Regions from separate parts of the Bradyrhizobium sp. WYCCWR 13022 genome, predicted to be linked through region 1. Evidence: predicted binding sites of a transcription regulator. Region 1 holds the regulator's gene; the other holds the start of a gene.
The links. The regulator HrcA, encoded in region 1, represses chaperone genes, less so after heat shock. The targets are predictions, from matches to a motif close to GTTAGCACTCNCNNNNNGNGAGTGCTAAC.

Region 1 (15,475 bases):
CAGGCAGTCGACGAAGGCGCCGAGATCATTCTGGGGCCGCTGTTCGCGCAGTCGGTGCCGGCGGTGGCGCAAGTCGCGCGCACGCGCGGCATTTCCGTCATCGCGTTCTCGACCGATTCGAGCATCGCCGGCCGTGGCGTCTATCTCCTGAGCTTCCTGCCGGAGTCCGACGTCAACCGCATCATCGAATACGCGGCCGGCATCGGAAAGCGCTCCGTCGCCGTGCTCGTGCCTGACAATGCCTATGGCAATGTGGTCGAGGCCGCAGTGAAGGCTGCGGTGCCACGGCGTGGCGGCCGCGTCGTCGCGTTCGAGAAATATGGCGCCGATCGCGCGACGCCTGCGCGGACCGTGGCACAGCAGCTCGGTAGCGCCGATGCGCTGTTCATTGCGGATGACGGCGACGCCGTCGTCTCGGTGGCGGATGCGATGACCGCGGCCGGCGCCAATTTGCGCAACATCCAGCTGCTCGGCACCGGGTTGTGGGACAGCCCGCGTGTCTATGCGAGCCCCGCGTTGCAGGGCGGCCTCTACGCCGCACCGGACCCCGCCGGTTTTCGTGCGTTCTCCGGCCGCTATCGCACCAAATACGGAGCCGAGCCGATCCGCACGGCGACGCTCGCCTATGACGCGGTCGCGCTCGTCGCAGCGCTCGCGCGCACGCAGGGCGGCACGCGCTTCTCGCCCGACGTGCTCACCAACCCCTCGGGTTTCGCCGGCATCGACGGCCTGTTCCGCTTCCGCGCCGATGGCACCAACGAGCGCGGGCTCGCGGTGATGAAGGTGACGACGGGCGGCGGTGTTGCGGTCGCGGGCTCGCCGAAGAGTTTTGGGGCGTAACGCTACGCTGCGAGATCCGCAACCACCGCATCCAGCACCGGAAATCCGCTGCTGGTCACCCGCAGCCGTCCCGTCGCATCGACCGTGATTGCGCCTTCCTCGCGCAGCAGCGCGATGCGGCCGGGATCGAGCGGACGGCCGGACAGCGCCTTGTAGCGCTCAGGGTCGATGCCCTCCGCAAGCCGCAACCCCATCAGCAAGAATTCGTCGGCGCGTTCTTCGCTGTTGAGGAGGTCGTCGGTGACGACGCCGTCGCCGCTGGTTTCGACCCGCATCAGCCAGGCTTCGGGACGCTTCTCGGTGGCGGTGGCGTGCCTGATACCGTCGATGTCGAGGCGGCCATGGGCGCCGGGACCGATGCCGGCATATTCCTCGCCGCGCCAGTACACCAGATTGTGCCGGCACTCAGCGCCGCGCCGCGCGTGGTTGGAGATCTCGTAGGCGGGCAGGCCGAGCTCGTCGCAGGTCTCCTGCGTGACGTCGTAGAGCGCACGCGCGACCGCTTCGTCGGGCGTCTTCAATTTACCCGCCTGGTGCAGGCCGAAGAACGGCGTGCCTTCCTCGATCGTCAATTGATAGAGCGACAGATGCTCGGCTGCCTCGTCGATCGCGAGCCGCAGTTCATCGGCCCACATCGCCGGCGTCTGGTCGGGGCGCGCGTAGATCAGGTCGAACGAGTAGCGATCGAACGAGCGGCGCGCGATGGCGACGGCATCGAGCGCCTCGCGCGCGCTGTGCATCCGGCCGAGCGCTTTCAGCGAGGCATCATCCAGCGCCTGCACGCCGAGCGAGACGCGGTTGACGCCGGCTGAGCGATAGCCGGCGAAGCGCGTGGCTTCGACGCTGGTCGGGTTTGCTTCCAGCGTGACTTCGACGTCGTTCGCAACCATCCAGTGCTTGCCGATGGCATCGAGCACCGCGCCGACCGTGGCCGGCTGCATCAGTGATGGCGTGCCGCCACCGAGGAAGATCGAGGTGACCTCGCGGCCGGGCGCGCGCTGCGCGGTCGTTTCGATCTCGCGCGCGAAGGCGGAAGCAAAACGCGTCTCGTCGATCGCGGCGTGGCGAACATGGCTGTTGAAGTCGCAATAGGGACATTTCGACAGGCAGAACGGCCAGTGCACGTAGACGCCGAACGCATCCTTATTAGCGCGGCTCAAGGCAGATCTCCGCCAGTTTCACGAAGGCGCGGGCGCGATGCGACAGGCCGAGACCGAGCGGCGGCAGGCCGTGCTTCTCGATGCTGTCCATCTCGCCGAAGGTGCGCGTGTGACCATCGGGCAAAAACATCGGATCGTATCCGAAACCGGCAGTGCCGCGCGGCGGCCACGCCAGCGTGCCGTCGACGCGCGCCTCGACCTCCTCGAGATGATTGTCGGGCCAGGCAACGCAGAGCGCGGAGACGAAATGGGCCTTGCGCTTGTCGGGCGTGGTGGCGCCGCGCTCCTGCAACAGGCGCTCGATCTGCGCCATCGCTGCGGCAAAGTCCTTCGAGGGACCGGCCCAGCGCGCGCTGTAGATGCCCGGTGCGCCGTCGAGCGCGTCGACCACGATGCCGGAATCGTCGGCGAAGGACGGAAGCCCGGTGGCCTGCGCCGCCGCGATCGCCTTGATCGCGGCGTTGCTGCGGAAGTCGTTGCCGGTCTCGTCGGGCTCGCCCAAGCCGAGCTCGCCGGCCGACACCACCTCGATGCCGTGCGGCGCGAGCAGCTCCTTCATCTCGGCGAGCTTGCCGGGATTATGGGTCGCGATGACCAGCTTTCCGGTGATTCGGCGGTGCATGGGCCTATTGACTACGCGACAGCCAGTTTCTGCAAGTCCACCAGACGCGCGATACCCTTCTGCGCCAGTGCGATCAGCTTCAGGAACTCGTCCTGCGTGAACGGCTCGCGTTCCGCGGTGCCCTGCACCTCGATGATGCGGCCGTCGCCGGTCATGACGAAATTGGCGTCGGTCTCGGCTTCGGAATCCTCGGCATAGTCGAGATCCAACACCGGCGTGCCGTTGTAGATGCCGCAGGAGATCGCGGCGACGTTGTCGCGCATGACGTTGGCCTTGACCATGTTGCGCGTCTTCATCCAGTTGATGCAGTCGGCGAGCGCGACCCAGGCGCCGGTGATCGAGGCGGTGCGGGTGCCGCCGTCGGCCTGGAGCACGTCGCAATCGACCGTGATCTGGCGCTCACCGAGCGCTTCGAGATCGACGATGGTGCGAAGCGAGCGGCCGATCAGACGCTGGATCTCGACGGTGCGGCCGCTCTGCTTGCCGGCGGCGGCCTCGCGGCGGGTCCGTTCGGAGGTCGCGCGCGGCAGCATGCCGTATTCGGCGGTGACCCAGCCGCGCCCCTGGCCCTTCAGCCACGGCGGCAGGCGGTCTTCCAGCGTGGCGGTGACGAGCACGTGGGTGTCGCCGAATTTCACGAGGCAGGAGCCTTCCGCATATTTGACCACGCCACGCTCCAGCGTCACGGGGCGCAATTCGTCGGGCGCACGGCGGCTTGGCCGCATGGGAATCCTCCAAAACTCGCAAGGAATAGGCTGTTCGCGGTGCTTGTAGGTGGGGTGAGGGTGAGCAGCAAGGCTTTTTCACCCCCTGATGTCCACCCCGCAAACGCCACGCTTGTCAGACGCGCCCGGGATGGACAAATTACAAGCAACTGACAGGAGTTACCGTCTGTGGCCCATCACGATCCGATCCATCTGATCGCGCCGCGCGCGGGCCTCGCCCAGCTCAACGAGCGTTCCCGCGACATCTTTCGTCAAATTGTCGAAAGCTACCTCGCGACCGGCGAGCCCGTGGGCTCGCGCAACATTTCGCGCTTGATCGCGATGCCGCTGTCGCCGGCCTCGGTCCGCAACGTCATGGCCGATCTGGAACAGCTCGGCCTGATCTATGCCCCGCACACCTCGGCCGGCCGGCTGCCGACGGAACTCGGCCTGCGCTTCTTCGTCGATGCCCTGATGCAGGTCGGCGATCTCAACGAGGCCGAACGGCAGTCGATCCAGAGCCAGCTCGCCACCGTCGGGCACGCCCAATCGGTGGAAGCGGCGCTGGACCAGGCGCTGACCCGGCTTTCGGGGCTGACGCGCGCCGCAGCCGTGGTGCTGACGCCAAAATCCAATGCCCGGCTGAAGCACATCGAATTCGTCCGATTGGAACCCGAGAAGGCGCTGGTGATCCTGGTCGGCGAGGACGGCCAGGTCGAAAACCGCGTGCTGACGCTGCCGCCTGGGGTTCCTTCCTCGGCCATGACCGAAGCCGGCAATTTCCTCAATGCGCGAATTCGGGGGCGGACGCTCGCCGAAGCGCGGCTCGAGCTCGAAACCGCGCTCGGCGAGGCCCGCGCCGAGCTCGATCAATTGGCGCAAAAGGTGATCTCGGCGGGAATCGCAAGCTGGTCGGGCGGCGAGAACGAGGACCGTCAGCTCATCGTTCGCGGCCACGCCAATCTGCTGGAAGACCTGCATGCGCTGGAGGATCTCGAGCGCGTCAGGTTGCTGTTCGAGGATCTCGAGACCAAGCGCGGCGTGATCGATCTGCTCGGGCGGGCCGAAACCGCCGAAGGCGTCAGGATCTTCATTGGCAGCGAGAACAAGCTGTTTTCCCTGTCGGGCTCCTCCACCATCATCTCACCCTATCGGGATGCCGCCGGCCACATCGTCGGTGTTTTGGGCGTGATCGGGCCGACACGGCTGAATTATGCCCGCGTGATCCCGACCGTGGACTACGCCGCCCGCATCGTCAGTCGCCTGCTGGGGGGCTGACCGGCATTTGAGCCGATCACGGGCGCTTGATTTTCAGCGCCCGAAGCACGATATCCGGGCCAGAAAAATCCCGTGAGACGAGTTCGAGAAGAGAGCCGATGACCGATCGAGACCGGCAACCCGAAGACACGACTGCTGCGACCGGCGAGCCCGTGGTGTCGAAGCCCTACATCATGCCTGATGATCCCGAGCCCGGTTCGGTGGAATTGCTGCAGAAGGAAGCCGCCGAGGCGCGCGACCGCATGCTGCGGACGCTGGCCGAGATGGAGAATCTGCGCAAGCGCACCGCCAAGGAAGTCGCCGACTCCAAACTCTACGGCGTCACCGGCTTTGCCCGCGACGTGCTCGACATCGCCGACAACCTTCAACGCGCGCTCGATGCCGTTCCGGCCGAAGCGCGTGCCGCCGCCGATCCCGGCCTGATCGCGCTGATCGAAGGCGTCGAGCTCACCGAGCGTTCGCTGCTCAGCGCGCTGGAAAAGCACGGCGTGAAGAAGTTCGACCCGCAGGGCCAGAAGTTCGACCCGAACTTCCAGCAGGCCATGTACGAGGTGCCTGATGCGTCGGTGCCCGCGGGCACCGTGGTGCAGGTCATGCAGGCCGGCTACACCATCGGCGAGCGCGTGCTGCGCCCGGCGCTGGTCGGCGTCGCCAAGGGCGGCGCGAAGCCTGCGCCCGCGGCGAACAGCAACGAAGCGAACTGAGTTTTGGCGTCATTCCGGGGCGATGCGAAGCATCGCGCCCGGAACGACTGCGCGAAATCCTTACGCGCTCGCGATATCCGCAGACTGGATCCGCTTCACGCCGGCCTTGGCCATGTCGGCCCAGGCCTTTGCCAGCGAGCCCTGCGTATCGATGCCGCGGCAGGCGTCCTCCACGACATAGACCTCAAAACCCGCCTTGCGCGCATCGAGCGCGGTCCACGCGACGCAGAAGTCGGTGGCGAGACCCGCAACGAAGACGCGCTTGATCTTGCGCGACTTCAGATAGGCGGCGAGGCCTGTCGTTGTCTTGCCGTCGGCTTCGAGGAACGCCGAATAGCTGTCGACGTCCTTGTGGAAGCCCTTGCGGATGATGAGCTCGGCCTGCGGGATCGAGAGATCCTTCGAGAGCGAGGCGCCGTCGGTGCCCTGCACGCAATGGTCGGGCCATAGCACCTGCTTGCCGTAGGGCAGGTCGATGGTCTCGAACGGCTTCTTGCCCGAATGAGCAGATGCGAAGGAAACGTGGCCGGGCGTGTGCCAGTCCTGCGTCATCACGACGTTCGCAAACGCCTTCGCCATCTTGTTGATGACGGGCACGACCTGCTCGCCTTCCTTCACCGCGAGGCTGCCGCCGGGCAGGAAGCAGTTCTGCACGTCGATCACGAGCAGCGCGGAAGCGTCGTCCGGCTTGATCGTCGCTGCCGCGAACAGCGCCGATGGAGCGAAGCTCGCAAGCGCGGTCGTCCCCAGCGCGGCCAAGATCTGTCGTCGATTGAGCATCGTCCGCCTCCCCTCCAGGATGATCTAAAGCTGATCCAACGGAGAGAAGCCTAGTTCCGTTCGTGTACGAACGAAAGCCCGAAAATACAGCCGGCTCTGGTGAACGCTTGGGCTGTCAGCCCCGGGGTCCTACCCCTTCGGCTGGATGCCGTCGCGCACGGCGCGGAAGCGGGTGAAGGCGTCGGACCATTGGTCTCGCGGGGCGCTGGCGATGATGCGCAGCGAGGTGCCGCCGCCGAAGCGGATCCACTGCACGACCGTCACCGGGGTCTTGTCCTTGCCGCTGACGCCGTCGATCCGGGTCTCGAAGCCGGGCTGGCTGTTGATGCGGATCGGCTCCGACATGGTGATCCTGGTTTCGCGCAAGCCCGGGATCTGAAGCGCCGCCTCCTGGGCGAAGCGGGCGCGGTCGTCGGCCTGCTGCGGGGTGGCGCCGATCAGGCCGAGGATCATGAACGGCTTCGATTCGTAGCCCGAACTTTCATTGCCGTCGGCCAGGATGATGCTCGAACCCGGCACCAGCGTACGAACGTCCTTGAATCCGGCGAGATCGGTGACCTTGAACGGCAACAGCCCGATCTGCTCGTCGGCCGACACCTCCTTGCGGATGGTGGCGGTCGCAAACATCTGCCGTACCGCCTCGTCGGTGTAGATCTTCGAGGCGTTCTCGGGGACTTGCACCGCGACATAGCCGGAGAAGCCGGTGCCCGGCACGATCATCGAATAGCGCTTCACCAGCGTGTCGCCGGCCTTGCCGCTTTCGGCGGTAAAATAGGCAAGGCCCGCCGATGTCTCGATCTTGTCCGGCTTGACGCCGTTGGTGCCGGCCGGATTGGCGTTGAAGGCGCTGACGACCTCGTTGTAGGCCGCCGGCGGCAACTCGGTGATCAGCACCTTGACGCTGCCGTCCTCGTTCTCGAAACCCGGAAAGGTCTTCGACTTGCTGAGGCCGACCAGCGGCACCATGCCGAGACGCAGACCCGGCGGATACACGGCGTCGGCGGCAAGGGCCGGAAGCGCGGAGGCCACCAGGAGGGCGAGCGCGGCGAGGGGGCGGATCAGCTTCATGGGCACTCTGATTGGTTCATATTGAGGCCATTCGATGGTGGGCCACCGGGCCGATTTGTCGCGCGAAGCAGCCCCTTGACGAGGCTGTCCGGCCGGCCCGCCTTTTAGCGGGTTTGGTGGGCCGGTAACAGGGCAGGGCGGATCGCGCCGGCGGGGCTGGCAGTTGGCCGAACCTGTTAACAATTCCTCACCCGCAACTACGGTGAAGCCCGGATAGGATCTTCCAAAACCCAATGTTTTCACGGTCCAAACTTGCGTTCGGTCCTTGCGGCCCCCTCCCCCCCTCCTATATGAGCCTCAATCATCGCAATATCGCGGATGTTTGATCTTAGGGGGTTTCGGTTCGGGTGCCTTCTGGGCCCAGCCAACCTGCCGCAAAAAGAAGGATATCAGGACCATGGGAAAGGTCATTGGGATCGACCTCGGCACCACGAATTCGTGCGTCGCCGTGATGGATGGCAAAAACGCCAAAGTTATCGAGAATTCCGAAGGCATGCGCACGACGCCTTCGATCGTCGCCGTGACTGACGACGGTGAGCGCCTCGTCGGCCAGCCTGCCAAGCGCCAGGCCGTCACCAATCCTGAGCGTACGTTCTTCGCAGTGAAGCGCCTCATCGGCCGCCGCTACGACGACCCCATGGTCGAGAAGGACAAGAAGCTCGTTCCGTACAAGATCGTGAAGGCTTCCAATGGCGACGCCTGGGTCGAGGCCGACGGCCAGACCTATTCGCCCTCGCAGGTCTCGGCGTTCATCCTGCAGAAGATGAAGGAGACCGCGGAAGCCCATCTCGGCCAGAAGGTCGACCAGGCGGTCATCACCGTTCCTGCCTACTTCAACGACGCCCAGCGCCAGGCCACCAAGGACGCCGGCAAGATCGCAGGCCTCGAGGTGCTGCGCATCATCAACGAGCCGACGGCGGCTGCGCTCGCCTATGGCCTCGACAAGACCAAGGCCGGCACCATCGCCGTGTACGACCTCGGCGGCGGCACGTTCGATATTTCCATTCTCGAAATCGGCGACGGCGTGTTCGAGGTGAAGTCGACCAACGGCGACACCTTCCTCGGCGGCGAAGACTTCGACATGCGCCTCGTGGGCTACCTCGCGGACGAATTCCAGAAGGAGCAGGGCATCAACCTGCGCAACGACAAGCTCGCGTTGCAGCGCCTGAAGGAAGCCGCTGAAAAGGCCAAGATCGAGCTGTCGTCGACGACGCAGACCGAGATCAACCTGCCCTTCATCACCGCGGACCAGACCGGCCCGAAGCATCTGACGATGAAGCTCACCCGCGCCAAGTTCGAGGCGCTGGTCGACGACCTCGTCCAGAAGACCGTCGAGCCCTGCCGCAAGGCGCTGAAGGACGCCGGCGTCACCGCCGGTGAGATCGGCGAAGTCGTTCTGGTCGGCGGCATGTCGCGCATGCCGAAGGTCCAGGAAGTCGTGAAGCAGCTGTTCGGCAAGGAGCCGCACAAGGGCGTCAATCCGGACGAAGTCGTGGCGATCGGCGCCGCGATCCAGGCCGGCGTGCTCCAGGGCGACGTCAAGGACGTGCTGCTGCTCGACGTGACCCCGCTGTCGCTGGGCATCGAGACGCTGGGCGGCGTGTTCACCCGCATCATCGACCGCAACACCACGATCCCGACCAAGAAGAGCCAGGTGTTCTCGACTGCCGAGGACAACCAGAACGCGGTCACCATCCGCGTCTTCCAGGGCGAGCGTGAGATGGCGGCCGACAACAAGATGCTCGGCCAGTTCGACCTGATGGGCATTCCGCCGGCGCCGCGCGGCATGCCGCAGATCGAGGTGACCTTCGACATCGACGCCAACGGCATCGTCAACGTCTCGGCCAAGGACAAGGCCACCGGCAAGGAGCAGCAGATCCGCATCCAGGCCTCCGGCGGTCTGTCGGAAGCCGACATCGACAAGATGGTCAAGGACGCCGAGGCCAATGCCGCGGCCGACAAGCAGCGCCGCGAGGCGGTCGATGCCAAGAACCACGCCGACGCGCTGGTGCACTCCACCGAGAAGGCGCTGGCCGAGCACGGTTCGAAGGTTGCCGAGACCGAGCGCCGCGCCATCGAGGACGCCGTCAGCGACCTCAAGGAAGCGCTGAAGGGCAGCGATGCCGAGGCGATCAAGGCCAAGACCAACACGCTGGCCCAGGCTTCGATGAAGCTCGGCGAGGCCATGTACAAGCAGCAGGCCGAAGCCGATGCGGCCAAGGACGCTGCGAAGGATGACGTCGTCGACGCGGAATTCACCGAAGTCGACGACGACAAGAACAACAAGAAGTCCGCCTGAAGCCCGAGAGGGTATGATGCGGACGGCTTGGACCCAACGCGCTGAAATGGCCTCCCCCCTCGAGGGGGAGGCTGTCGCGTCCGATACGACGGGCGGATCGCGCGTTACGATCAATCAATTCCCAGACGTTATGCTCAACGCTGCCATGCAGCCCGCTGCCACGATGCGGAAGGCTGCCTATATCGTCGCGTGGCGAAATTGTTTCGCACCGACTTGAATCGCGATTGGATAGGCCGAGTCAGACATGTCCACCAAGCGCTGCTATTACGAGACCCTCGAAGTCGAACGCTCTGCCGACGATTCCGTCCTGAAATCGTCCTTCCGCAAGCTGGCGATGAAGTTTCATCCCGATCGCAATCCCGGGGACGACAGCAGCGAGGTCAAGTTCAAGGAAATCAACGAGGCCTACGAGGTCCTGAAGGACAAGGACAAGCGCGCGGCCTATGACCGGTTCGGCCACGCTGCTTTCGAGCAGGGCGGTCCCGGCGGCGGCGGTGCAGGTTTCGGCGCGGGCTTCGCTTCTTCTTTCTCCGACATTTTCGAAGATCTGTTCGGCATGGCCGGGCAGCGCGGCCGTGGCGGCCGCGAGCGTGGCGCGGACCTGCGCTACAACATGGAAATCACCCTCGAGGAAGCCTTTGGCGGCAAGACCGCGCAGATCGAGATTCCGGTCTCGGTCACCTGCGAGGCCTGCTCGGGCATCGGTGCCAAGGCCGGCACCAAGCCGAAGACCTGCTCGACCTGCGGCGGTGCCGGCCGGGTGCGGCAGTCGCAGGGCTTCTTCACCCTCGAGCGCACCTGCCCCGGCTGTCAGGGCCGCGGCCAGATGATCGAGGACGCCTGCCCGTCCTGCTCGGGCCAGGGCCGCGTCACCCGCGAGCGCACGCTGTCGGTCAACATTCCGCAAGGCGTCGAGGACGGCACCAGGATCAGGCTCGCCGGCGAAGGCGAGGCCGGCGTCCGCGGCGGACCGCCCGGCGACCTCTACATCTTCCTGTCGCTGGCGCAGCACCAGTTCTTCCAGCGCGACGGTGCCGACCTGCATTGCCGTGTGCCGATCTCGATGGTGACGGCTGCACTCGGCGGCGAGTTCGAAGTGCCGACCATCGACAAGGGCAAGGCCAAGGTGAAGGTCCCCGCCGGAACCCAATCCGCCCGTCGATTTCGCATTGCATCAAAGGGTATGCCGGTGCTCCGCTCGCGCCAGATGGGCGATATGTACGTCCAGGTCGTGGTCGAGACCCCGCAGAACCTCACCAAGAAACAGCAGGAGTTGCTGGCCGAGTTCGAAAAACTCTCCTCCGGCAATACCCAGCCGGAATCCGAGGGTTTCTTCGCCAAGGTCAAGGACTTCTTCGGTAACCGGGCGAATTGAGCCGGCTTGACCGTATCGTGTTCGGCCTATACGTCTTTATGACCATTTTCTGACGCCGCGGTCACGCGGTCTCGTCCCGTCCGGTCCAGACATGCCATTGCCGTCGTCGTCCGCGCGTGCGTTGAAGAAGCCCCGTCTCGATGACGAGGTGCGTTTTCTCAGGTCGTGGATCGAGAAGCCGCTGCACATGGGCGCGGTGATGCCGTCGGGCAAGCTGCTGGCGCGGACCATGGCCCATTACGTCGATATCGATTCCGATGCACCGGTGGTCGAGCTCGGACCCGGCACGGGTGCCATCACCTCGGCCCTGATCGAGCGTGGGGTCGACCAGAAGCGTCTCGTCCTCGTCGAATACAATCCCGGCTTCTGCGCGCTGCTGCGCGACCGCTATCCGCACGCCAAGGTGGTGCAGGGCGATGCCTATCGCCTGCGCGACACGCTCTGGAATGTGCTGAGCGCGCCGGCCAGCGCCGTCGTCTCCGGCCTGCCGCTCGTGACGAAACCGATGCTGACGCGCCTTCGGCTCATCCGCGATGCGTTCACGGCGCTCGCGCCCGGCGCGCCCTTCGTTCAATTCACCTATGCGGTGGTGCCGCCGATCCCGAAATCGCTGCCCGGCGTGTCCACAGAGGCCTCGGAACGGATCTGGATGAACCTTCCGCCGGCCCGCGTCTGGGTGTATCGCAAGGACTAATCCCGCCGGCTTCCTTCTGTGCGCGGCGGGCTCGTTTCGCCGAACGTATGGAAGAGGATGTCAGCCCCCAAGATCCTGGTCATTCCCGGCTCGCTGCGCACCGGCTCGCACAATGTGAAGCTGGCGGCGGTCGCCGCGTATGAGTGCGCCCAGGCCGGGGTCGAGGTCACGCGAATCTCGCTTGCCGATTTTCCGCTGCCGATCTACGACGGCGATCTCCAGGCCAAATCGGGCGTGCCCAAGCACGCCATCAATCTCAAGCGCATGATCGGCGCGCATCATGGTGTGCTGTTCGTCTCGCCCGAATACAACGCCTCGGTACCGCCGCTGCTGAAGAACGCGATCGACTGGGTGAGCCGCGTGCAGGATCCGCACGAGGCGCGCGGCGAGGTCTTCCGCAACCGCGCCTTCGCGCTCGCCGGTGCTTCGCAGAGCCGGTTAGGGGCCGCTCGCGCGCTGCAGGCGTTGAGGCTGATTTTGACGGCGTGCCACGCCAACGTGATCGCCGGTCAGTTCACGCTCGCCTTTGCCGACCAGGCCTATGACGATATGGACAGGCTCAAGAGCCAGGCCGATCGCGACGGGCTGAAGGAGATGGTGCGGCAGTTGATCGACCTTTCCCAACGCATGATGTGAGGTGACATGACGCCAGCCGAAATCGCCCCGAAGGACCGCCTGATCGTTGCGCTCGACTTGCCCAGCGTCGATGCCGCGGAGGCGATGATCGCAAGGCTCGGCGACAGCGTCACCTTCTACAAGATCGGCTACCGTCTCGCTTATGCCGGCGGCTTGCCGCTGGTCGCCAAGCTCGCCGACAGCGGCAAGAAGGTTTTTCTCGATCTCAAGCTGCACGACATCGGCAACACGGTGTCGCAAGGCGTCGAGAGCATCACCAGACTGGGCGCGACCTTCCTCACCGTTCACGCCTATCCGCAGACCATGAAGGGCGCCGTCGAGGGCCGCGGCTCTTCGACATTGAAGATCCTCGCCGTCACGGTGCTGACCTCCTACAATTCGGATGATCTGCACGCGGCCGGCTACCGGCTCGGCGTCTCCGAACTGGTCGAAGCGCGCGCGCAGCAGGCGCAGGTGCTCGGCATCGACGGCCTCGTGTCCTCGCCCGAGGAAGTCGGAGCCTTGCGCAAGATCGTCGGTCACCAGATGCATCTCGTCACGCCCGGCATCCGTCCGGCGGGATCGGCCACTGGCGATCAGAAGCGCATCATGACACCCGGCCGTGCGATCAGTGCCGGCGCGGATTATCTCGTCGTCGGGCGCCCGGTGGTGGAAGCCTCGGACCCCAGGGCTGCGGCTGACGCCATCCAGGCCGAGATCGCGCAAGCGCTCGCCTAACCACCAACAACCAGGGAGAAGAACAATGGCAAAGGGCTACTGGATCGGACGCGTCGATGTGAGCAATGACGAGGGCTACAAGCCCTACGCCGTCGCCAATGGTCCGATCTTCAAGAAGTGGGGCGGCCGCTTCGTCGTCCGCGCCGGCAAGTTCACCACCGTCGAGGGTGCCAGCCGCACCCGCAACGTGGTGATCGAATTCCCCGACTATCAGACCGCGATCGCGTGCTACAACTCGCCGGAATACCAGGCCAATATCAAGGTGCGCCAGCCGCACTCGCTCGCCGACCTCATCATCATCGAGGGCTATGACGGCCCACAGCCGTCGGAGGGTTGAAACGCGCTGTCATTCCGGGTTCGGCTCTGCGAGCCGCCCCGGAATGACGGTGAACGTGGCGTCACCGCCACCTGATCCCCTTCGGTTGCCGGAACTGCATCCCGCCGCTACAACGGCCTTGAGAGGATCACACCATGTCAGACATGCGCTTGATTGTTGCTGGAGCCGGCGGCCGGATGGGCCGCGCCCTCACGCGGGCGATTGCCGACAGCAAAGGCGCGGTGCTGGCTGGCGCCCTGGAGGCGCCGGGCTCGGAGCTGCTCGGCAAGGATGCCGGCGTGCTCGCCGGCCTGCCGGCCAACGGCATCAAGCTGTCCGCCGACCTCTGGGCGATGTCGAAGGACGCCGACGGCATTCTGGATTTCACCGTGCCGGCCGCGACGATTGCCAATGTCGCGATCGCCGCCGAGCGCGGGCTCGTCCATGTCATCGGCACCACCGGGCTGTCGACGTCGGACAACGCCGTGATCAAGAGCGTCACCAACCGCGCGGTCGTGGTGCAATCGGGCAACATGAGCCTGGGCGTCAATCTGCTCGCCGCCGTGGTCAAGCGCGTCGCCAAGGCGCTCGATGAAAGCTTCGACATCGAGATCGTCGAAACCCATCACCGCATGAAGGTCGACGCACCCTCGGGCACCGCACTGATGCTGGGTCAGGCAGCCGCGGCCGGTCGCGGCATCTCGCTGGAGGAGCATTCGGAGCGCGGCCGCGACGGCATCACCGGCGCGCGCAAGCCGGGCGCAATCGGCTTTGCCTCCTTGCGCGGCGGCACGGTTGCCGGCGAGCACAGCGTCACCTTCCTCGGCCCGTTCGAGCGGCTGACGCTGTCGCACCTCGCCGAAGACCGCATGCTGTTCGCGCACGGCGCGCTCAAGGCGGCGCTGTGGGCGCATGGCAAGAAGCCGGGGCACTACTCCATGGCCGACGTGCTCGGCCTCGCTGACATCTAGAAGAACCAAACGGAAAGCACTCAATGAGCGAACGTCTTCTCGTGCTCGTGCGGCACGGCCAGAGCGAATGGAATCTGAAGAACCTGTTCACCGGCTGGAAGGATCCCGATCTCACCGAGCTCGGCGTGAAGGAAGCGGTGGAAGCCGGCCGCAAGCTGAAAGCACAAGGCCTGGTGTTCGACGTCGCCTACACCTCGGTGCTGACGCGCGCGCAGCGCACACTCGACCTGATCCTCGGCGAGCTCGGCCAGACCGGCCTGCCGACGTCGAAGAATCTCGCGCTGAACGAGCGCGACTATGGCGATCTGTCCGGCCTCAACAAGGACGACGCGCGCAAGAAGTGGGGCGAGGACCAGGTGCTGATCTGGCGCCGCTCCTACGACGTGCCGCCGCCCGGCGGCGAAAGCCTCAAGGACACGCTGGCGCGCGCGCTGCCCTATTACGTGCAGGAGATCCTGCCCGGCGTGCTCAACGGCAAGCGCACGCTGGTTGCCGCGCACGGCAATTCGCTGCGCGCGTTGATCATGGTGCTGGAGAAGCTGTCGCCCGAAGGCATCCTGAAACGCGAACTCGCGACCGGCGTGCCGATCATCTACCGGCTCAATGCGGATTCGACGGTGGCGTCGAAGCTGGATCTGGCGGGCTGACTTCTTCGCCTCTCCCCGCAAGCGGGGCGAGGGAGAAGAATTCACTGCATCCCCAGCTGCCCGGCTTCCCAGCCCAGCATCGCCTGCTTGCGGGTGATGCCCCAGTGATAGCCGGTCAGCGTGCCGCTCTTGCCGAGCGCACGGTGGCAGGGCACGACGAAGGAGACCGGGTTCCTTCCGACGGCCGCCCCGACGGCGCGCGAGGCCTTTGGATTGTTGATGTTGCAGGCGATGTCCGAATACGACACCGCGCGGCCCATCGGAATCTTCAGCAGCGTCTCCCAGACCCGCACCTCGAAATCGGTGCCGATCATGACAACGCGCAGCGGCTGGTCCGGCCGCCACAGCTTCGTATCGAAGATGCGCGCCGCGAGCGGTGCGGTGCCCTCGTGATCTTCGACGTAGATCGCATTCGGCCAGCGCCGCGTCATGTCGGCGAGCACGGCCTTCTCCTCGCCGGGATCGGCGAAGGCGAGGCCCGAGAGACCGCGGTCGGTCGCGATCACGATGGCGGTGCCGAACGGCGAGGGGTGGAAGCCGTAGCGCAGGGTGAGGCCCGCGCCGCCGTTCTTCCACTCGCCCGGCGACATCGCTTCGTGGGTGACGAAGAGATCGTGCAACCGGCCGGGACCGGAGAGCCCTGAATCGAGCGCGGCGTCGAGGA
Region 2 (15,475 bases), on a different contig from region 1:
CGCGATCCCCGCGGTCCATCCGGCGGCCGTGACGCCAGGCATCGCCTTGAATTTCGCCAGCAGCGCGGCCGCGCGCTCCGGGTCGACCGACATGTTGATGGTCTGCTCGCCGGCGCGCAGCGCGTCGCAGCCGACCGAGAGACTTGCCAGCGTCACCTCGACGTCCTGGCCCTTCAGGCTCTTCAGGAAGTCGGTCGCGTTATCCAGCTTCACCTTGACCGCGATCGCCTCCGGCGAGACCTCGGTGAAGTCCTTCGGCTGGGGCGTAATGCCGTCGTCGCTGGTCTGGTTGTCCAAAAATTCCTTCTCGCTGAGATCGCCATTGTCGGGCGAGGTCACCTCGGTCACGGCCTGGCCGATGCCGATCTGGCCGCGGAACTCGAAAGTGTCGCCGGTCGGCTTGCGCGTCAGCTTGACCGTGACAGGCGCCTTGGCGCCGATGCTCGTGGTCGTGCCGCTCATCGTCTGGCCGGAGATCTGGAGATTGACGACGAAGCGGTCCTTGCGGTCGGAATTCTTCGACACGGGATAGCAGACGTCGAGCACGGCCGCGGTGACGGTCTTGCCCTGCCGCGTCTCCTTCAGGATCACGTCGGCATTGCCGTCCATCAGCCCGTCGATCGAGGTGAAATAGCGCGTCTCGGTGCCGCCGGGCGCCGTGGCCTTCGGCGACAGCTTCATCTGGGCAGATACCAGCCCGGGCGAGATCACGAACAGGGCCGCCAAGAGAGCCGTCGGGCAAAACAGAAGCGCGCGCATTGACGAAATCCTCGAACGAAAGAATCGGGCGCCACCGTAGTGGGTTTTGGCCGCCGGTTGAATCGGAAAGCGATAAGCATGATCGGCAAAAAAGAAGGCCGCCCGGAGGCGGCCTTCATGACACTGTCGGGTGAGGATGGGCTCAGAAGCCGCCCATGCCGCCGCCGGCCGGCATGGCGGCCGCAGCTTCCTTCTTCGGCATCTCGGCGACCATCGCCTCGGTGGTCACCAGCAGGCCGGCCACGGAGGAGGCGTCCTGGAGCGCGGTGCGCACCACCTTGGCGGGATCGATGATGCCCTTCTCGATCATGTCGACATAGTCCTCGGTCTGGGCGTCGAAGCCGAAGGTCTCGGACTTGTTCTCCAGGATCTTGCCGACCACGATCGAGCCCTCGACGCCGGCATTCTCCGAGATCTGGCGGATCGGAGCTTCCAGCGCCTTCAGCACGATGTTGATGCCGGCCTGGACGTCGGCATTGGCGTTGGTGAGACGGCCGACCGCCTTCTTGGCGCGCAGCAACGTGACGCCGCCGCCGGGGACGATGCCTTCCTGCACCGCGGCGCGGGTGGCGTTGAGCGCGTCCTCGACGCGATCCTTCTTCTCCTTGACCTCGATCTCGGTCGCGCCGCCGACGCGGATCACCGCGACGCCGCCGGCGAGCTTGGCCAGGCGCTCCTGGAGCTTCTCACGGTCGTAGTCCGACGTGGTCTCCTCGATCTGGGCCTTGATCTGGCCGACGCGGGCCTCGATGTCGGGCTTCTTGCCGGCGCCCTTGACGATCGTGGTGTTCTCCTTGTCGATCACCACTTTGCCAGCGCGACCCAGCATCTTCACCGTGACGTTCTCGAGCTTCATGCCGAGGTCTTCGGAGATCAGCTGGCCACCGGTCAGGATCGCGAGGTCTTCCAGCATGGCCTTGCGGCGATCGCCGAAGCCCGGCGCCTTGACGGCGGCAACCTTGAGGCCGCCACGCAGACGGTTGACGACCAGGGTGGCGAGAGCCTCGCCCTCGACGTCCTCGGCGATGATGACGAGCGGCTTGCCCGACTGCACCACGGCTTCCAGCACCGGCAGCATCGCCTGCAGGCCGGAGAGCTTCTTCTCGTGCAGGAGGATGTAGGCGTCCTCGAGCTCGGCGGTCATCTTCTCGGGGTTGGTGACGAAGTAGGGGCTGAGATAGCCGCGGTCGAACTTCATGCCCTCGACGATGTCGACTTCGGTGTCGAGCGACTTGTTTTCCTCGACGGTGATGACACCCTCGTTGCCGACCTTCTGCATCGCCTGCGCGATCATCTTGCCGATGGCGGCATCGCCGTTGGCCGAGATGGTGCCGACCTGGGCGACCTCGGAAGAGGCGGCGACCGGCTTGGCGCGCTTCTCGATGTCCTTGATGACGGCCTGGACCGCGGTGTCGATGCCGCGCTTGAGGTCCATCGGGTTCATGCCGGCGGCAACCGCCTTGGCGCCCTCGCGCACGATGGCCTGGGCCAGCACGGTCGCGGTGGTGGTGCCGTCGCCGGCGAGGTCGTTGGTCTTGGAGGCGACCTCACGCACCATCTGCGCGCCCATGTTCTCGAACTTGTCCTCGAGCTCGATCTCCTTGGCGACGGTGACGCCGTCCTTGGTGATGCGGGGCGCGCCGAAGCTCTTCTCGATGACGACGTTGCGGCCCTTCGGACCGAGCGTCACCTTGACGGCGTTGGCGAGAATGTCGACGCCGCGCAGCATGCGATCGCGCGCGTCTCCGGAAAACTTGACGTCCTTGGCAGCCATTGTCTGCAATCCCTGATGTATCGTGATGTGTCGTGTCTGGTGGTGTGCGGCGGAATGATGGATGCCCGGACCTGTCATCCGGGCATGGCATTCAGCGGCCGTTCAGGCTGATGGCCCTAGGCCATCACGCCCATGATGTCCGACTCCTTCATGATGAGGAGCTCTTCGTTGTCGATCTTGACCTCGGTGCCCGACCACTTGCCGAACAGCACGCGGTCGCCGACCTTGAGGTCGATCGGGATCAGCTTGCCAGCCTCGTCGCGGCCGCCGGGGCCGACGGCGACGACTTCGCCCTGGGACGGCTTTTCCTTGGCGGTGTCGGGGATGATGATGCCGCCCTTGGTCTTTTCCTCGGCGTCGATACGTTTGACCACGACACGGTCATGCAGCGGACGAAATTTGGACTTAGCCATGACGTTTCCCTTTGGAGGCTCGCTTTTCCGAAAGCAGCGGAAGTGGGTGGGGGCGGCGCTCCCGTTCCCCCTCTTCCCGAGGGTCGAACGGTGCGCTTAGCAATCGGTCTTTCCGAGTGCTAATAGTGCGCAGGGGATATGGCTTGGCTGCGATCCTGTCAAGCAAAGGTGGTTAAGCGATTGGTGAGGCGGATATAGGATGGTGGCACTGGAAACTCGTTCGGGGAAGAGACGTATCTTAGGACGTCATTGCCCTGGTTGCGGTTTTGCGCTTGGCTGCGGAAGGGATGCGGCCGTGGTCTTGTTCGGGGGAATGCCATGATCAGTTCAGCTCACGCGCGCACGGTTGCCAATCTGGCGGCGGCCTCTTGCCTGGCGCTTCTGCTCGGTGCCTGCGGCGGCGGTATGAGCCTGCCGTCGTTCTCCTCGTCCCAGCCGGCGCCCGAGGCCGAGCCCGGCACCGCTCCGGAAATGCCGGCCTCGATCCGCGCCGACGAGATCGTCGGCCGCTGGGGTCTTGCCTCGTTCCAGAACCCGGCCGATCGCGCCCGCACCGAGGCGGCTGCGCGGGCGCAGTGCAAGAATCCCTACGTGATCGGCGCCGGTTCCTCCGGCGGCGTGATCATGCATCTGGCCGACCAGGCCACGCCGCAGGAACTGCGGCTGAAGGGCTCGCCGAGCGGCAAGAACTATATCGGCCCCTCCGGCCCGACGCCGGGCGAGCAGGACCGCGAGATCGTCTCCTTCGACGGCCGCGTCATGATCACCCGCTTCGTCGACAAGGACGCCGCCACCCGCTACGGCAACATGGTCTACGTCCGCTGCGGACCGAAGGCGTAGCTGATTTCTGTCATTCCGGGGCGGTCCGCAGGACCGGACCCGGAATCTCGAGCTTCCGGGTTCACGCTTGGCGTGCCCCGGAATGACAATGTGAGACAGGATCAAAAAACAAAAAACGCCGGCTTGCGCCGGCGTTTTTGTTGTTCGGTTTGCCGCGTTCGCCTAGTCGAACAGCGCGTCGATGTCGTCCTGCGAGGCGTGGCCGACGTCGCCGGCGAGCTTCGGGCCGTTGAGGAGCTTGTCGTCCTCGCTGCGGGTGTCGACCTGGGCGGGTGCGTGGGACTTGATCGCGTCGACGCCGCCCCAGATGTCCATCATCGAATTGATGTGCTGCTCGATGAACTTCATCGTGGTCATGACCTTGCTGATGCGCTGGCCGGTCAGGTCCTGGAAGTTGCACGCCTCGAAGATCGAGATGACGCGTTCCTGGATGTCGTCGGCGAGGCGCTTCTGCTGGTCGACCGAGTCGACCTTGGAGAGGGCGGAGGCCGCCTGGTCGATCGACTCGGCGGCTTCGAGGATCTGCTGGGTCGCCTGTTCGGTGCCGCCGACCACCGCGCCGAGCTCGCCATTGACCTTGGCCATCTCGCCGCCGTCGAAGCTCTTGCCGTGCAGGGTCGCGATCTCGCGCTTGGTGCGGTCGATGGCGTCGTGGATGAGGTCGAGCTCGACCTTGAGCTTCTCGCACTGCTCGATCTGGGCCCGATAGGTATCGAGCATCGTGCGTGCGTCGGAAAGTTCCTGGGCGGTGGAGGCGTCGATCGCGGCCATCGCCGCGCTGCCGGTCAGGGGCACGCTGCCCTTCGCCATCTGGGCGCGGATCGCACGCAGCTCCGCCATGATCTCGTTATGCATCGGGCCTGCCTCTTCTGCTACGTCAAGAATCGGCAACTCGCCACCGGCGATATCCTCGACACGAAAACGCTTGCGGTGAACAGCCATCAGGATACTCCCCCACCTCATTCACGCGTCTTTGTAGACAGAAGCGATTTAACACGAGGTTCACGGCAGGAACCGTCGTGCGGCCGCGCGCCACGGCGAAGCAGACACTCGATTAACCATGAGGCGGCGCCCTTCATCGAAAATAAACGCTGATCGCCGAATTGCCCCGCCGTTCGCGACGTGGTGAATCGAAACGCCCGATCCGTTTACCAAACGCAACGGAGTTTGCTCTTTATTGACCACGTCGAGGACGCGGACATCAGCCAACGCGTCCGGCGACGAATGCAACAAGACGAAACAGTACAGAGTACGTCGATGTTCAAGAAAATGTCTGTCGCGCTGCTCGGCAGCGCATGCGCCTTCATTGTCGGCGCTACCAGCGCCAGCGCCTTCGACAATACCGTGCCGAACGATCCGCCCGCGGTGCTCTACCAGCCGCGGGTCGCCCCGGCGCCGGTGCGCGTCGCCTCCAACGCCAATATGGGCGGCGGCTTCATCGAGTTCCTGTTCGGCGATGGTCCCGGCCGCGCTCCGGGCTATGCACCACAGCAGTCGATCTATCAGCAGCAGCCCGCCTACAACGATCCGCGCCGCCTGCCGCCGATGGGCGATCCGCAGATGCAGGGCGGCTATCAGCAGGGCGCGAGCTACCAGCAGGAGGCGATCGATCCGCGGCAGCGTCCGTTCGATCCGAAATTCGAGAAGCAGCTTGTCGACTATAGCGGCAAGGAAAGTGCCGGCACGATCGTGGTCGATTCCAACAACAAGTTTCTCTATCTCGTCGAGGGCAACGGTCGCGCGATGCGTTACGGCATCGGCGTCGGGCGCGAGGGCTTCACCTGGACCGGCGTGAAGTCGATCACGGCCAAGCGCGAATGGCCGGATTGGACGCCGCCGGCGGAAATGATCGCGCGCCGCCCCGATCTGCCCAGGCACATGGAGGGCGGCCCGGAAAATCCGCTCGGCGCGCGCGCGATGTATCTCGGCTCCACGCTCTACCGCATCCACGGCTCCAACGAGCCCTGGACCATCGGCACCAACGTCTCCTCGGGCTGCATCCGCATGCGCAACGAGGACGTCATCGACCTCTACGGCCGCGTCAATGTCGGCACCAAGGTCGTGGTGATGTGATCTTCCGACGTTCGACATGAAAACGGCCGCCTGCCGGGCGGCCGTTTTTGTCTGGCGCTGAGGGCAGCCTCACGCGTAGTCGCTGCCGCCGTCGTCTCCGCCGCCGAAATCGCCGTCGTCGGCCATGTCCACATTGCCGTTGTCGTTGTCGTCGTAGTTCTGATCGTCACTATCGCGATCGTTCGACCCTTGGTCGAGGAAGCCCTGACGGGAGTCGCGGTTCGAGCCGATGTCGTTGAGGCCTGCATCGCGGGCGAGCGAGCTGCCGGACTGGTCGCCGCTCCAGGGCGAGCCGCCACCGCGTTCCTCGATGATGGTGGTGTCGCCAAAAGCCTGATGCGATCCGCCGCCCATCATGCCGCGGATGCTGGAGAGCAGCAGCGAGCCGCCGACCACCCCGGCCGCGGCCGCCGCCGCCGTGCCCAGGAACGAGCCGCCGCCACCGCCGACCGGGGGGGCGCCGTATCCTTGTCCGTATCCTTGTCCGTATCCCTGGCCTTGCCCGTAGGCCTGACCATAAGGCGGCTGGCCATAACCCGGCTGGGCCTGCTGCATCGCCTGCCCGCTGTTCCAGACCGGCCGCTGCTCGCGCGGCGGCGGCACGTTCGGAACCGAGCCGCGCGATTGGCCCCCGCCAAACAGCGTATCGCGCATGGTGTCGAGGAAGCCGCCGGACTGCGGCTGCTCGGGGGCATGGGCCGCTTCCAGCTCCTGGATGCGGTTGTGGGCGCGCTTGAGCGCCTCGTCCTGCAACAGCGTGGTCTGCACCAGCGCGTAGACGGCGCCGGGCGCCTTGCGCAAGCCATCCGAAATCGCGGCGATCGCGTCGGGATCGCGCGGTGCATTCTCCAGTTTCGAAAGCCGGTCGAAAAGCTCGTCGACGAGCTGGCGTTCCTGCGGCGTCATGGTCAGTCTCCCTCGCGCGAAACAAGCGCAAGCGGGATGTAGGGTTCCATTATGGCCCCAACAGTGGCGGCCGGATTAAATTTCGGTATGCGACAGACTGCCCTGTGGGCCGGCTTTTCGCCGGTTTCATCCCAATGTCACGTCACTGGTCGCGAGAAGCTGCGCGAATGCGTCGCTGGCGAGATAGGCATGCTCGCGCTCGCGGACGTCAGTCATCGGATCGAGTCCAACGAGGATGTCGTCGACGAAGCCGGGATGGCACATCACCAGGCCGCCCTCGGGGAGGCCGTCGAGGAACTGCCGCATCAGCTCGCCGAAATCGGCCGCGCGCGTGAAATCATAGGCGCCGGCAAAGGCAGGATTGAACGCGAGGCCGGCACGCCCCGCCTGGCGGCGGAATTGTGCGCTGAGCACATCGAGCACCATTGCCTTGGGCGAAGCCAGTCGTTGCGCGAGGGGCAGGTCGCGCCCGCCCTGGCGCACCCAGGCCTTTGGTGCGATCTCGCTGACGGCGTCGACAAAGCCGTCGCGCACCTGCGGAAACAACTGCACATGCTGATGGCCGTCGATGAAGTCGGGTGCGCGGCCGAAGGCTTCCGCGAAAGCGGCGAGTTGCGCTCTCACTTCGTTGCGGAAGAACTCGCTGTCGAGTCGCCGCATCAATCCGGCGCGCAGCAGCCTCGGAAAGACCATGAACATGTCGCCGTCGAGCGGACGGAAATGCATGGTGAGGGGCCGGAACGGTGCCGACAACGTCACGTGCAATCCGATCGCGCAGCGCGGGCTCGCCTTCGCTGCGGCTTGAAGTGTCTCGACCTCGCGTTGCTCGATCGCGGGGCCCACCACCATCACAGATGTCGCGTTGAGGCGGCCGCGTTCGATCAGGTCGCGGATGGCGCGGTTGACGCCGGGGCTGATGCCGTAATCGTCGGCGCAGAGCCAGATCCGTCGCGGCGTGGCCGCCGCGCTCATTCGGCCGCGGTCCTGTTCGATGCGTCCTGGCTTGAAGCGTCCTTTGCCTTGTCGGCCTCAAAATGCTTCTCGCTGTGCTCGGCGACGAAGTAGATCGGACGCGCCTTCAGCTCGGAGAGGATCTTGCCGATATATTCGCCGACGATGCCGATCATGATGAGCTGCACGCCGCCGATCGTCATCAGGCCGACCACGAGCGAGGGATAGCCCGGCACCTGCTTGCCGGTCGTGAAGACCTCCCAGAGGATGGACAGGCCGAACAGGAAGGCGACGCCGGCGAGGATGACGCCGAGCAGGCTGGCAAAGCGCAGCGGTGCCACCGAGAACGAGGTCACGCCTTCGATCGACAGACCGAGCAGGCGCGCGGCGCTGAAGGTCGTCACCCCATGGACGCGCGGCGCTGGTTCGTAGTCGACGCGAATCTGGCGGAAGCCGATCCAGCTTGCGAGGCCCTTGAAGAAGCGGTTGCGCTCCGGCAACTGCCTGAGCGCCGTGACCGCGCGGGGCGACAGCAGGCGGAAGTCGCCGGCGTCCTCCGGAATCTTCTGGCGCGCGCCCCAGTTGATCAGCGTGTAGAAGCCGCGCACGGCAACACGACGCAGGAAGGGCTCGTTGTCGCGGTGCGCCTTGGCGGTATAGACGACGTCGTAGCCGTCCTCGATCCAGTGCCGCACCAGCTGTTCGACCAGCGCGGGCGGATGCTGGCCATCGCCGTCCATGAACATGACGGCGCCGAGCCGGGCATGGTCGAGGCCGGCCATCAGCGCCGCCTCCTTGCCGAAATTGCGCGACAGCGACACCACCTGCACGTCGATCGGGTCCGCCGGCAGCGAGCGCGCAACCGACAGGGTCGCATCGGCGCTGCCGTCGTCGACATAGACGACCTCGCAGGCGAGCCGGTAGCGTTGCAGCAACGTCTTGGCGAGTTCGCAGATGCGCTGGTGCAGCATGGCGAGGCCCGCCGCCTCGTTATAGACGGGGACCACAATCGACAGCCCCTTCGCAGCGGCGTTCGCTGCGGTGGTGGTCAGGCCGGAAACGTCAGAGCCCAGCATCATCGATCAAGGTTCCAGAGGCCGTTCAAGATCATTCAACAGCATATGGTAGCTGCCGCTTGCTGTCGCTACGCTGAACGAAGCTGCTCGACAAACTTTGGGCTCACCGCTGCAGGAAAGCCTCGAGCTTGGCGAACAGCGGGTTCTCCCGGTCGAACACGTAGTCGAGCGAGACCACCGAGACGGTCTCGGCGCCATGCTCGCGCAGGAAGCTCGCGAGCGCGTACAGCTGCCCCGGTGGGCAGTGCAGCGTCAGCATGCCCGAGGAGGTCGGCCCGCCGAACGGGGCTTCGACGCCGAACCGGCTGTGGGCTTCGCCGAGCAGCGCAGCATCGCATTGCCGGAAGCGGGTCCGCACCTCGCGGTATTTGTTGGCGCGCGCCCGTGCCGCGATGTGATCGAGGATGACGCGCGCGGTCTCCAGGAACTGGGGCGACCAGTCGGCGTGCTTCGAGGCCACCAGATTGGCCTGGCTGCGCAGCATCACGCCGTCGTCGAGCACCCGCAGGCCGTTGGCGGCGAGCGTCGCGCCCGTGGTGGTGATGTCGACGATCAGCTCGGCGCTGCCGGCCGCCGGGGCGCCTTCCGTCGCGCCCGCGCTCTCGACGATGCGGTAATCGGTGATGCCGTGGCTCTGGAAGAAGCTGCGGGTGAGGTTGACGAACTTGGTCGCGACCCGCATCCGCATGTGATGCTGCTCGCGGAAGCCGGTGGTGACGTCGTCGAGATCAGCCATGGTGCGGACGTCGATCCAGGCCTGCGGCACGGCGACCACGACGTCGGCATAGCCGAAGCCGAGCCCGTCGATCAGGGACACGTGCTTGTCGGCGTCCGCGATGTTTTCGCGCACCAGGTCTTCGCCGGTGACGCCGAGATGCGCGAGACCGCGGGACAGCTGCGAGGCGATCTCGCTCGCCGAGAGATAGGCGACCTCGACATTGTCGAGGCCCGCGATGGTACCGCGATAGTCGCGGGCGCCTCCGGCTTTCGACAGCTTGAGCCCGGCGCGGGCGAAGAAGCCTTCCGCGTTTTCCTGAAGACGGCCCTTGGAGGGAACGGCCAGAACGAATGGCGCGCTCATGACTTAAGCTCCCACCTTGCGGCCGATCTTGGTCAGCGCGTCCACCCAGACCGAGAAACCGACCGCAGGGATCGGCTCAGCCGAGCCGAGCTGGGTCATCAGCCCGTCATAGCGGCCGCCGGCCACCAGCGGTTCGGCGCCGTTGCCCTTGTGATGCAGCTCGAATTCGAAGCCGGTGTAGTAATCGAGCCCGCGCCCGAACGCGGTCGAGAAGCGCGTGTTCTTCACGTCGATGCCGCGCGCGGCCATGAAGCCGACCCGGCTTTCGAACTGGTCGATCGCGCCGGCGAGATCGAGCCTTGCGTCGGCGGTGAGCGCGCGCAGCGCGGCGACGGCATCATCGGGATTGCCTGATATCGACAGGAAGCGCTTGAGGACGGTGATCGCTTCGCGCGGCAGCGCGCCGCCCTTGAGCGTCGACTGCTCGAGGAAGCGGTCGGCGATCTCGGCCGTGGTGCGGCCGCCGACATTGGTGGTCCCTGCGATCGACATCAGATCGGTCACGAAAGCCAGGGCCGCCTTGCGGTCGGAGCCTGCGAGCGCGGCCAGCACACCCTCATATTCGCTGCGGGTCGCAGTGGTTGCAGCAGCCAGCCGCTCCAGATCCTGCTCCAGGCTGATCTTGCGGTTGAAGTCCTTGACCAGGCGGCGGCGCCAGACCGGGTAGAGGTTGAGGGCGTCGAGCAGCGCATTGAACAGCGCCACGTCGCCGGTGCGGATTTCGACGTCGCGCACGCCGAAGGCGCTCGTCGCCTCCAGCGCCAGCGCGAGGGTCTCGGCATCCGCGGCGGCGCGGTCCTGGCGACCGAATGATTCGATCCCGGCCTGAAGGAATTCGCTGGCATGGCCGCTGCGGTAGCGGAACACGGGCCCCAGATAGCTGAACCCGGCCGGCTGGCCGGCACGGCCGGAGGCGAGGTAGTCGCGCGCCACCGGGATCGTCAGGTCGGGCCGCAGGCAAAGCTCCTCGCCGGACAAATCCGTCGTCAGATAGAGGCTCTTGCGGATGTCCTCGCCGGACAGGTCAAGGAACGGCTCGGCCGGTTGCAGGATGGCGGGCTCGGCCCTGACGTAGCCGGCCTGCGCGAACGACAACAGCAGCGTATCCGCCCAGGCGGCGGAGCCGGCAGCATTTGAGGTGGCAGTCGCGGTCATCTCAGGGGGTCCATCGTCCCGGCAGAGCCGGGCAGGGCAAGGGGTGCCACGGGGAGGCACAGGAATTGGCGCAGCCCTTAGCATGGCCGGAAAACGGTTTCGACCTCCAAAGGATCAATCGCTTAACGAGTTTCGAGGCGTCCGGACGATCCTGCAGGCGTCACCCCGCAGGGCGGCCGAGATACCCCATGGGGTGCGTGCGGATCTCGACTCGACCAGCGGCACAAAAGTAAAATAATACCTTTTATGGTCAATCCTTGCTGTGTGCGACCGTCGTTGCAGCGGAAGCGCATGCGGCTCATTCAATGCGATCAGGGACGTCTTTGCGCTGTTCCACAGCCGTCGCGTCGGCCGCGGCAAGATCTGCAGCGCTTCCTGCGGCATTCAATTCGGCGTCTTCGGCGAGCCGCTCTGCCAATTCGATAATTCTCCGCCGCTTGCGCGCGTCGGTGATGCTGAGAAAGGCCTTGATCAGGCGCAAGTCCTGGCGTCTGCGGATGTCGAATTCCACGTCGTCGTCCATGGCCACTTTTTTCCGCCTCGACCGCCGGCTGAATGGAGGCGGCATCATCGACATCGTTGGATGCTTTCGTGGGCCGTCGTCGCCGACGGTCGGCCGCAAGCCCGATCGCGAATTGGTCCGACGCAGAGCCCCATGCACCCGCAACGTCACAATGAGAGATTGAGGACTCTTGGCAAGTTGTCACATACTCAATTTGGGTATGTCGGGCGACACGTTCGATGCTGGCTTCGTTTACAAGATGAATGTTGGTTTCCGATTCATGCGCAATGCTTCAGATATTATCCGGACGGTCTCGCGTCATACGCTCGCTTACATGCTGTTTTCGATCAGCGAGATGTTCCGGAACTACGACGAATTCGATCCGATGGACCTTCTGATCATTCACGCGATTCTCAATGCGAACGTCATCAACGTGATGAACGATCCGTCGTTGGACGAGAAGTTTTCCAGCATCCACACGGTCGAGCCGGATACGATCAAGCAGGGCGTGTCCCGCGCGGCACTCTCCCGCTTCCTGAGCCTGCCGCTCGAGACGGTTCGCCGTCGCGTGGCGGGGTTGAAGAGGCGGAAGATTCTCGCCGAGACAAAGGCCGGGCTGATCGTGACCGAGCAGAACGCGTTCAGGTTCGGCAACAACCACGAACTGCAGAAGACCAACATGCTGCTGCTCACGAAGCTGCTTCGCGATCTCAAACGCGCCGGCATCAACGGTCCGGATGATCTGCGAGCTCCCGACGGTGCGGCAGCGGCCAGAAAGGCGACGTGAGCGGCAGGATATGGATCAGAGCCTTCTCGACATTGCTCGCGATGGAACGCAAAAAGGCGCGGCGGAGCGCTTGTTGTCGTTCCAGGGTCTCAAGCCGTCCTCGGCGCTCGAGCTTCAATCGTACGACATCGATCATTTCGGGGACAGCGAGAGATATGCCGGTGCGTCCAGCATGCCGTTGTCGCCGGGCTCGACTGCGATCATGCGCGCGCGGCTCAGCCTGCCGAATCTCAGCCTGTCTCTGGTGAAGACCTTCCCGCGGATCATCAGCGGCTACCAGTTGGCCCATGCCGTCGCAGTGGTGGTGCCGATGGACCAGGTGACCTCGACCTGCATCAACGGGCAATCAATCGGCAGCTCCATCCTCGTGCTGAAGGGGGCTTCCGATTGTCTGGTCCATGAGCCTGTGGGCCGGTTGATCGGCGTCGTCTACTTCACGCCGCCCGCGCGGGATCCCTGGTTACAGCTGGATGACGGCTATCATTTGCTGAGCGCGCCATCGGATATGCTCGCCTCCCTTCGTCGCCTGATTGCGGCAACGCTGGAAACAGCGGCCAATGATCCCGAATTCCTCAACGAGCCGACCTCGCAAGCGGAAGTCGAACAAGCGCTGCTTGGCGCGATGGACAATGCCGTTCGTTCCAGCGTGAACAGCAAATCGGTGCACGCCACGACGGAGAGTTACCTGCGGATCGTCGCCGACATGGAAAGATTGATCCGCCACGATCTCACGGTTTGGCACAAGACGACCGAACTGGCGGAGCGCGTTGGCGTGTCGGTTCGCACGCTCCAGAGTGCGACCAAGGCCATCTGCGGCATGAGTCCGCATCGCTATAGCCGGGTCTTGCGTCTCTGGTCAGTGCGCAAGCAGCTGCGCGCTGGTCCTGGACGGCGCAGCGTGAAGGCCTGCGCCATTGCGCATGGCTTCTGGCATCTGAGCGAATTCGCGGCGAGCTACCGGGCGGCGTTCGGAGAGCTGCCCTCCGAGACCCTGCATCGATCGCTGCGCGAGCACAGCTAGCCGGTCATCCCGACGTGGTCATCGTGAATTCGACCGGATCGGCCTGCTCAGTCCCCCCTCCCTTCGGGAGAGGTGATCATCGCGGGGGCGTATCGATTCAGCCAAAACTCTCCCCTTAGCTGCTCGCGCCGCCCCAATCGCCCAACACCGCCTGGACCAGCGCCAGCGCCGCGACCGCGGCCGTGTCGGCGCGCATGATCCGGGGTCCCAGCGCGAGCCGCAGGATCTTCGGCTGCCGCAGCAGCAGCGCGCGCTCTTCCTCGGCGAAGCCGCCTTCCGGGCCGATCAGCACGTCGATACCTCCGCCCGGCTCGAAGGCATCTTGCAGGCTTTGAATGGGGCTTTGGACCTCCGCCGCCTCATCGCAGAAGATCAGCAGGCGGTCGGCCGGGCGTTGACCGAGGTAGCGCTCGAGCGGCACCGGTTCGGTCACGGCGGCGATGCTCAAAATGCCGCATTGCTCGGCGGCCTCGACCACGTTGGCGCGCATCCGCTCGGTGTTGACCCGTGAGGCCTGGGTGAACCGGGTCAGGACCGGTTGGAGCGTTGCGGCGCCCATCTCGACCGCCTTCTGGACCATGTAGTCGAGCCGGGCATGCTTGAGCGGGGCGAAGACATAAGCGAGGTCCGGCAGTCGGTCCTGGGGGCGGACCTGCTGGAGGATGACGAGATTGTCAGGCCGCTTGCGGCCTTCGATCGCGGCCTGCCATTCGCCCTCGCGGCCGTTGAAGGCCAGAACCTCGGCCCCGGCGGACAGCCGCAGCACGTTGCCGAGATAGTTGCTCTGGTCGCGGTCGAGCGGAATCCTGGCGTCCTGGGCCAAGGGGGCATCGACGAACAGGCGCGGGGCGCGAAAATCGAGGGAGGGCATAGGTCAAAAGTCCAATTTGCCGCCGTTCTTAACCGAAACCAGCCATTTCGGGGTTAAATATTGCCAGATTGCTGCGGCGGCACGCCGCGCTCTTGCCCTATTCGACGGGTTGTTAAGGCCTGGCGGGAATCGTAAAATCGCCAGCACGCTGGTTGCGCTTCAATTGGGAAGACGCCGAACCCCGCAAGCTCCTGCCGGAGAGACACTCTTGATGATCCGTCGTTTGATGGTTCCGATGACTGCCGCCATGGTCGCCATGGGCGCCGCGGGCGCTTACGCCCAGGGGTTCCCGGCGCCGTTGCCGGGCCAGGGCGCCTCCGATCCCGCATTTCCGCCCGTCAACGGCCGAGCGCCGGTCGCCTCCGTCGGCGCCCCACAGGCTTCGTTCCCGGTCAACGGCGCGGCTCCCATCGGTGGCGCCGGCGCTTTCAGCGCGGCCCCGCCGACGCAAGCCGGTCCGGGTGAGGATTGCATGAAGGCGTTCGTACCGCTGCGCGAGGACGCCGAGAAGCGCGGCAAGTTGATCAAGGCCGCGAGCGACCGCCACGCTCCGCCCGACGAAGCCTGCAAGTTGATCAGGAGCTTCGGCCAGGCCGAGCTCAAGATGATCAAGTATATCGAGACCCACGCTGCCAAATGCGGAATCCCGCCGACCGTCAGCGCGCAGATGAAGGAAGGTCACAAGAACACCGAGACGATGCAGACGAAGGTCTGCAACGTCGCGCAGCAGATGGCGAACCAGCCGCGCGGTCCGGCCGGTCCGTCGCTGAGCGAGGTAGTGGGATCGGGCTCTGCACCGGAAGCCAATGCCGGCAAGAAGGGCGGCAGCACCTTCGACACGCTTAACGGCAACGTCCTCACCCGATGAGGCCAAGTGCCGCCGATTTGAAGTTCCTACAGTGCTTGCCGCGAACTCTTTCTGGGAACTTCAAATCGACAAGCGACACGTGAAGCAAATTTTTCTGGCTAGTGCCGTTATCGTTTTCGAAGTTCGTACCGGAATGCGTAGCGATGGAATACGAACTTCGAAAACTGGGCACTGACGCATCCGCCCGCGTTGCCGACTCTACCGGCAACTGGGTCGATACGCTCGCGCCGCAATGGGCGCGGCCGTATCTGCGCCTGTCCCGCTTCGATCGTCCGATCGGCTCCTGGCTTCTCTTGATGCCGTGCTGGTGGTCGGCCGCGCTCGCCGGCGGCATGGCGCATGACGTCCGCGGCCTGCCGCTTACAATCGTGCTGTTCTTCATCGGCGCCTTCGTGATG

Region 2: groES (co-chaperone GroES) is a predicted target of HrcA. The motif match lies at 3,042-3,070, and genes of this name have one in related genera.

The regions. Positions count from the first base shown of each region.
Region 1 covers NZ_JAUIZJ010000025.1:347,272-362,746, reverse strand. The annotation lists gene QY049_RS31580 (penicillin-binding protein activator) at 1-840, shown strand, start outside; gene hemW (radical SAM family heme chaperone HemW) at 843-2,000, opposite strand; gene rdgB (RdgB/HAM1 family non-canonical purine NTP pyrophosphatase) at 1,987-2,622, opposite strand; gene rph (ribonuclease PH) at 2,634-3,347, opposite strand; gene hrcA (heat-inducible transcriptional repressor HrcA) at 3,516-4,604, shown strand; gene grpE (nucleotide exchange factor GrpE) at 4,703-5,308, shown strand; gene pncA (bifunctional nicotinamidase/pyrazinamidase) at 5,369-6,088, opposite strand; gene QY049_RS31545 (hypothetical protein) at 6,218-7,156, opposite strand; gene dnaK (molecular chaperone DnaK) at 7,554-9,455, shown strand; gene dnaJ (molecular chaperone DnaJ) at 9,700-10,830, shown strand; gene QY049_RS31530 (class I SAM-dependent methyltransferase) at 10,922-11,524, shown strand; gene QY049_RS31525 (NADPH-dependent FMN reductase) at 11,582-12,160, shown strand; gene pyrF (orotidine-5'-phosphate decarboxylase) at 12,167-12,877, shown strand; gene QY049_RS31515 (DUF1330 domain-containing protein) at 12,903-13,214, shown strand; gene dapB (4-hydroxy-tetrahydrodipicolinate reductase) at 13,349-14,164, shown strand; gene QY049_RS31505 (2,3-bisphosphoglycerate-dependent phosphoglycerate mutase) at 14,188-14,811, shown strand; gene QY049_RS31500 (bifunctional helix-turn-helix domain-containing protein/methylated-DNA--[protein]-cysteine S-methyltransferase) at 14,853-15,475, opposite strand, start outside.
Region 2 covers NZ_JAUIZJ010000003.1:194,295-209,769, forward strand. The annotation lists gene QY049_RS09670 (hypothetical protein) at 1-759, opposite strand, end outside; gene groL (chaperonin GroEL) at 902-2,533, opposite strand; gene groES (co-chaperone GroES) at 2,650-2,946, opposite strand; gene QY049_RS09685 (hypothetical protein) at 3,265-3,786, shown strand; gene QY049_RS09690 (protein phosphatase CheZ) at 3,949-4,728, opposite strand; gene QY049_RS09695 (L,D-transpeptidase) at 5,044-5,859, shown strand; gene QY049_RS09700 (DUF2076 domain-containing protein) at 5,929-6,765, opposite strand; gene QY049_RS09705 (ChbG/HpnK family deacetylase) at 6,892-7,737, opposite strand; gene QY049_RS09710 (glycosyltransferase family 2 protein) at 7,734-8,795, opposite strand; gene hisG (ATP phosphoribosyltransferase) at 8,896-9,873, opposite strand; gene QY049_RS09720 (ATP phosphoribosyltransferase regulatory subunit) at 9,877-11,028, opposite strand; gene QY049_RS09725 (hypothetical protein) at 11,327-11,551, opposite strand; gene QY049_RS09730 (hypothetical protein) at 11,811-12,317, shown strand; gene QY049_RS09735 (helix-turn-helix domain-containing protein) at 12,328-13,338, shown strand; gene QY049_RS09740 (16S rRNA (uracil(1498)-N(3))-methyltransferase) at 13,454-14,209, opposite strand; gene QY049_RS09745 (hypothetical protein) at 14,421-15,077, shown strand; gene ubiA (4-hydroxybenzoate octaprenyltransferase) at 15,221-15,475, shown strand, end outside.